One region of the Paeniglutamicibacter cryotolerans genome, then DNA from elsewhere that is predicted to be linked to it. Evidence: predicted binding sites of a transcription regulator. Region 1 holds the regulator's gene; the other holds the start of a gene.
The links. The regulator HrcA, encoded in region 1, represses chaperone genes, less so after heat shock. The targets are predictions, from matches to a motif close to TTNGCACTCGNNNNNNNCGAGTGCNAA.

Region 1 (3,388 bases):
CGGCCGTGAACTTTCTCACAACCATTGTGCGACGCCCGATAACCTAGTCCCGATGGTCTCCGGCAGTGAGGAAGTCGATGACTTCCTCGACCCTGGCCAGCAGCGACGGTTCGAGGTCGGCGTAGGAGTTCACCTGGCCCAGCAGGCGCTTCCAGCCCAGCGCGACATCGGTGACGGTGGCGTGTTCCCACCCCAGGCCCTTCAGGATCCCCGTCTTCCAATCGGTACCCCGCGGCACTACCGGCCAGGCGGAAATGCCCAGCACCTTGGGCCTGATGGCCTGCCAGACATCGATATAGGGGTGCCCGACGATGAGTACGTGACCGGCGGCGCCGGGGACGCGCATCGCCTCCGCGGCGATCCTCGCCTCCTTGGAGCCGGTGACGAGGTGGTCGACCAGGATGCCGAGCTTGCGCTGGGGGCCGGGAGCAAAGCCGCGGACGGCGGCGGCCAGGTCATCGACGCCATGCAGCGGCTCGACCACTATGCCTTCGACGCGCAGGTCGTGGCCCCAGACCTTTTCAACGAGCTCGGCATCGTGCTTGCCCTCGACCCAGATGCGGCTGGCCCGGGCGGTCCGGGCCTTGAGCCCGGTGACCAGGCGAGAGCCCGATGCGCTGCGTACGGGGGTGGCCGGGGCGGCCGCCGTGGCAACGGGCTCGGTCAGTTCCACTGGTTCGCCCTCGAGCAGGAAGCCGTAGCCGGTGCGGAAGGAACGGGTCTTGCCGCGGCGGTCCTCCAGCACGACCATGCGCAGGCCGCCGGACTTCTCAACCCGGACGACCTCGCCGACCCAGCCGCTTTCCACGTCCTCCAGCAGCAGCCCGCGGGCCGCCGGAACCCTGCGCAGGGCCTGGCGCTTGGGCGCCGAGATATCCCGGGCACCCCAACCGAATTGGCTCATCCTCAATCACTACTCTCGTTCGGGGCAGGGTGGGGAAGCGCCGTGTGAGTCCCGCTTCATCCATAGGCCAACCATGCTAACAACGCCCGGCTCGTATTAGACTTAGCACTTGAACGTGTCGAGTGCCAGAAGCTCGATGCGAAACGACCATCGCCTCCCGGTGCGCACCGGGGCGCGGAGCAGGAGAAACGTCCCCATGTCCGAACCGCGCCGGCTCGAGGTGCTTCGTGCGATAGTCGAGGACTACGTGCACTCGCGCGAGCCCGTGGGCTCCAAGGCGCTGGTTGAACGGCACGGCCTGGGCGTCTCCGCCGCCACGATCCGCAACGACATGGCGGCGCTGGAGGACGAGGGGCTCATCGTCGCCCCGCACACCTCGTCCGGCCGGATCCCCACGGAGCGGGGTTACCGCCGCTTCGTGGACCGGATAGAGGACGTCAAGCCGCTCTCGGGCGCTGAACGCCGCGCCATTTCCTCGCTCTTGGAGGGATCCAGCGATCTGAACGAGGTGCTGGAGAACACGGTGCGGCTGCTCGCGCAGATCACCCACCAGGTGGCGGTCATCCAGGTCCCGCTCTACAGCGACGCGGCGGTCCGCCACATCGAACTCGTCGGGCTCGGCGGCGGCCAGGCGCTGGTGGTGCTCATTTCCACCCGCGGCACCGTCGACCAGCGCGTCATCGCACTCTCCGGCGAGGTCTCCACCGAGGACCTGTATTCACTGCGTGACGCGATGCTCGGTGCCGTGTCCGGGGCCCGGCTCACCGAACTGGCCCGGGCCGCCCAGAACGCCGTGGACCTGCTCGAGCCGCGGCTGCGCGGCGCGGCGCAGGCACTGGCCTCGGCCCTGTGCGCGCTGTCCCGCAACAGCGCCATCGAACGCATGGTCATGGCTGGAACGGCGAACTTGGCCCGCTCCACCAGCGACTTCCCGCTGAGCATCACCCCGGTGCTCGAGGCGCTGGAAGAGCAGGTGGTGCTCTTGCGCTTGTTCTCCGAGCTGGAGGAGGACGGCCGTGGCATGTCGGTGAGCATCGGCAGCGAAAACGCCCACGGGTCACTGAGCGGGGCGTCGGTCGTGGCCACCGGGTACGGCCCCGGGGAGCACGCGAAGATCGGCGTGCTGGGGCCCACCCGGATGGACTATCCGGCCTCGATGGCCGCGGTGCGCGCCGTCGCTCGTTACCTCTCCCGCATTCTGGCCGGTTGAGCGGCGCCGAACGGCGCCATCACACCGGGCAACGACAATGAATTTCCAGGCAGCACGAAAGGACGCACACACACTGTGAGCACTCACTACGACGTACTCGGGGTCGCGAAGGACGCCACCCCGGAGGAGATCAAGAAGGCCTACCGCAAGCTGGCCCGCAAGCTCCACCCCGATGTGAACCCCGGCGAGGACGCCTCCGAGCAGTTCAAGGCGGTCACCCATGCCTACGAGGTCCTCTCCGATCACGACAAGCGCAGCAATTACGATGCCACCGGCAACGAGAACGGCAACGGATCCCAGGGCTTCGGCGGGGGAGGCGCCGGTTTCGGCGGTTTCGGCGACATCTTCGAGCAGTTCTTTGGCGGCAACCAGGCCCAGGGCCCGGCCTCGCGCACCCAGCGCGGACGCGACGCGCTGATCACGGCGACCATCGACCTGAAGGACGCAGTCCTGGGCGTGGTCTATCCGCTGGAAATGGAAACGGCAGTCACCTGCCCGACCTGCCAGGGCTCCTGCTGCCGCCCGGGCACGCATCCGGAAACCTGCACCATCTGCCGCGGCGCCGGCCAGGTCCAGCGCCCCGTGCGCTCGTTCCTGGGCCAGATGATGACCGTGGAAACGTGTCCCGCCTGCCGCGGCTTCGGCACCACCATCCCCGAGCCCTGCAACGAGTGCCTGGGCCAGGGCCGCGTGCGCGAACGCATGAGCAAGCAGCTGAAGATTCCCGTGGGCGTCGCCACCGGCACCCGCATCCACCTGGCCAACCAGGGCGAGGCCGGCACCGGCGGAGGCCCGAACGGGGATCTCTACGTGGAGATCGAGGTGCGCCGGCACAAGACCTTCGAACGCGAGGGCGATGACCTGCACGCGACCATGAACGTGCCGATGACGGCGGCGGCCCTGGGCGCGGACCTGAAGCTTGAAACCTTCGACGGGACAGAGACCCTGGCCGTGGAGCCGGGCACGCAGTCCGGCGCCACGGTCCGCCTGGCCGGGCTCGGCGTACCGAGCCTGCGCAGCGGACGCCGGGGGGACATCATCGTGCACATCCAGGTCGAAACGCCGTCGAAAATCGACGCGGCACAGCGCGATCTGCTCGAGCAGCTGGCCAAGCTGCGCGGCGAGGAATTCGCCGAGGGCCGGATGGAGCACACCGGGGGCATGTTCTCGCGGCTGCGCGACAAGCTGGGCAACCGCGGCGCATGAGCAACCAGGCCTTCTTCACCGAACCAGGAACCCTGGCCGCCGCGGCGCCAGGGGACCTGCTGAGCCTC
Region 2 (3,388 bases), on a different contig from region 1:
CGCGCAGCACGTGGGTCGGTTCCGGAAGGACCGATTCCCCCGCGTCGCGTCGGGCATCCAGCATTGAGCCTAGCGCCACGAGTTGGTCGGACACGGCCTCCAGCGCCCGGGCCCAGTCCGGAGCCATGGCTTCGGCGGCCAGTGCCGCGGGAATGCCGCCAGCAAATGGCCAGGGTTCGAAGGGTCCGGGCCCGGGGTCGGGAAGTTCGAAGAGGGAGCCCTGTGCATCATCCATACCATCCATTCTGGCCCCTGTGACTCCGCCGACTGTAAATGACACAGGTGTCGTGAGTGCCTAGAATGGAGGGTGCGCGGTGACCGGCTGGGGATCCGCAATGAGGAGGAGTAAGATGCCCGCGGAACCGCTGAATTTGGATTTCACGCCCGACCCGGAATGCGGGTTGGACGAGCGGTCGCAGCGGATCCTGGCCCTGGAGCGGCAGTGGTGGAAGTACGCCGGAGCCAAGGAACAGGCCATCTCCGAACTGTTTTCCATTCCGGCCGCCAATTACTACCAGCTGCTGAACACACTGATCGACACGGAGGCCGCTTTGGCCTATGACCCGATGCTGGTCAAGCGATTGCGTAGACTACGATCCACGAGGCATCGCGCCCGTTCGGCCAAGCGGATCGGCACCGAATCGTAGCTCCGGGCGCCATCCGCGCCAGAACAGGGGAACCATCCCTCCGGGGCGATGGGCACGTTGAATCACCATGCAGGCAAGACCACCGAGGACGGGCATGACCAATTATCCGCGCGATGAATTCGATCGTGTTCCCGAGTTCAGCAACCGCAACGGAGCGCATCGTGCGGCCGGCTGGGCCGCATCAGCGGCATCAGCCGGTGGCGGCTCGGGATTGCGCTGGCTGATGATCACGGGGGCGTTTGCCCTGTTTGTCGGGCTGTTCAGCTTCTTGCTGCTCCCCGGGATGCTTGGCGGCCAGGACCCGCAGCCCATCCCTCCCGCCACCGCGCCCAGCGCGACGCCGAGCACCACGAAGAAGCCCGCCCCGACGAAGGCCAGCACCGAGCCCAAGGCGACTGGTTCCACGGGGGCGACCGGCGCCGTGGAACTGCCCGAGTCAACGTCGAACCCGGGGCCGACGGCTACGGACGCCGAGGCGCTGGCCAACAAGGCGGCAAAGATCGGCATCTACAATGGATCGACCCGCGGAGGGTTGGCTGGAACCGGTACCAGAACGCTCAATGGCGCCGGTTTCACTCAGGTATCGGCCGGAAACTGGACCAAGAAGGTCACGTACTCCACCGTCTACTACCGGCAGGCATCTTCCAAGTCCACGGCTGAAGCGGCTGCCGAGGCGCTGGGAATCACCTCGGTGATGCAGAGCACCAACATTCCCGGCGAGATTGCCGTGGTTCTTGGACGTAACTTTAATCCGTAGACCGGCTGGGACTTCGCTGGAAGCGGAGTCCCGTGGCTTGCACTCTCCATGCCTGAGTGCCAAGATTTGAGTTAGCACTCGCGTGCCCCGACTGCCAGAGAATCGGTGTTTCATTGCCGCAATCTGGTCTGACAAAGGGCGCAGCGCAGTGAGTCCTTGATCAGAGCAGCGAGGTTGATCGGCGCCCCGGCCCATGCCGGTGCCGGAAAACCGTCCGTCGCGGGCGTTGCCTCCGGTCACTGTTACGCATGAACGTCCCGAAAGGACCACAGCCGTTATGGCCAAGATGATTGCATTTGACGAAGAAGCACGCCGCGGACTTGAGCGCGGCCTGAACATCCTGGCAGATGCCGTAAAGGTAACCCTGGGCCCCCGCGGCCGCAACGTCGTGCTGGAGAAGAAGTGGGGCGCACCCACGATCACCAACGACGGCGTCTCCATCGCCAAGGAGATCGAGCTCGAGGATCCGTACGAGAAGATCGGTGCGGAACTCGTCAAGGAAGTTGCCAAGAAGACCGATGACGTCGCAGGCGACGGTACCACCACCGCCACCGTCCTGGCGCAGGCCCTCGTCAAGGAAGGCCTGCGCAACGTTGCCGCCGGCGCCGATCCGCTGTCGCTGAAGCGCGGCATCGAGAAGGCTGTCGAAGCCGTCACCGTCGAGCTGCTCGCCTCCGCCAAGGAAATCGAAACCAAGGAAGAAATCGCCGCCACCGCGTCGATTTCCGCCGGTGACAACGAAATCGGCGCACTGATCGCCGAGGCGCTGGACAAGGTCGGCAAGGAAGGTGTCATCACCGTCGAGGAGTCGAACACCTTCGGCCTCGAGCTTGAGCTCACCGAGGGCATGCGCTTCGATAAGGGCTACATCTCCGCTTACTTCGTCACCGACAACGAGCGCCAGGAAACCGTCCTCGAGGATCCGTACATCCTGATCGTCAACTCGAAGATCTCCAACGTCAAGGATCTGGTGAACATCCTCGAGAAGGTCATGCAGTCCAACAAGCCGCTGCTGATCATCGCCGAGGACATCGAAGGCGAGGCTCTGGCCACGCTGATCGTGAACAAGATCCGCGGCCTGTTCAAGTCCGTCGCCGTCAAGGCCCCGGGCTTCGGTGACCGTCGCAAGGCCATGCTTGCCGACATCGCCATCCTCTCCGGTGGACAGGTCATCGCCGAGGAAATCGGTCTGAAGCTGGAAAACGCCACCCTCGAACTGCTGGGCTCCGCCCGCAAGGTCGTTGTCACCAAGGACGAGACCACCATCGTCGAAGGTGCTGGCGACGCCGAGGAAATCGCTGGCCGTGTCAACCAGATCCGCGCAGAGATCGAGAACTCCGATTCGGATTACGACCGTGAGAAGCTGCAGGAGCGCCTTGCCAAGTTGGCCGGCGGCGTTGCGGTCATCAAGGCCGGTGCCGCCACCGAGGTCGAGCTCAAGGAGCGCAAGCACCGCATCGAAGATGCAGTGCGAAATGCCAAGGCAGCAGTGGAAGAAGGCATTGTCGCCGGCGGCGGCGTTGCACTCATCCAGGCCGGCGCCAAGGCATTCGCCAAGCTGGAACTGGTCGGGGACGAGGCAACCGGTGCGAACATCGTGCGCGTTGCCATCGAAGCACCGCTGCGCCAGATCGCCTTCAACGCCGGCATGGAGCCGGGCGTTGTAGCCGACAAGGTCAAGAGCCTTCCGGCAGGCCACGGCCTGAACGCTGCCACCGGTGAGTACGTCGACCTGCTGGCAGCCGGCGTCAATGACCCGGTCAAGGTCACCCGTTCGGCACTACAGAACGCCGCTTCCATCGCGGGCCTGTTCCTGACGACCGAAGCCGTCGTTGCGGACAAGCCGGTTCCGGCCGGTTCCGCTGCTCCGGGCGGCGACGACATGGGCGGCATGGGCGGCTTCTAGTCCCTACGCCTTCCCTGTTCGTTCAGCGGACATGGTGCAAGCCGCGGTTCACTTCCCTGTGGGTAGGTGAACCGCGGC

Region 2: the regulator HrcA is predicted to act here: its motif matches at 1,476-1,502, upstream of groL (chaperonin GroEL).

Annotation. Positions count from the first base shown of each region.
Region 1 covers NZ_JACHVS010000002.1:722,412-725,799, forward strand. The annotation lists gene E9229_RS16470 (DUF3097 family protein) at 44-904, opposite strand; gene hrcA (heat-inducible transcriptional repressor HrcA) at 1,101-2,114, shown strand; gene dnaJ (molecular chaperone DnaJ) at 2,190-3,320, shown strand; gene E9229_RS16485 (16S rRNA (uracil(1498)-N(3))-methyltransferase) at 3,317-3,388, shown strand, end outside.
Region 2 covers NZ_JACHVS010000001.1:1,652,712-1,656,099, forward strand. The annotation lists gene E9229_RS07785 (uracil-DNA glycosylase) at 1-235, opposite strand, end outside; gene E9229_RS07790 (DUF3263 domain-containing protein) at 351-647, shown strand; gene E9229_RS07795 (LytR C-terminal domain-containing protein) at 742-1,404, shown strand; gene groL (chaperonin GroEL) at 1,682-3,310, shown strand.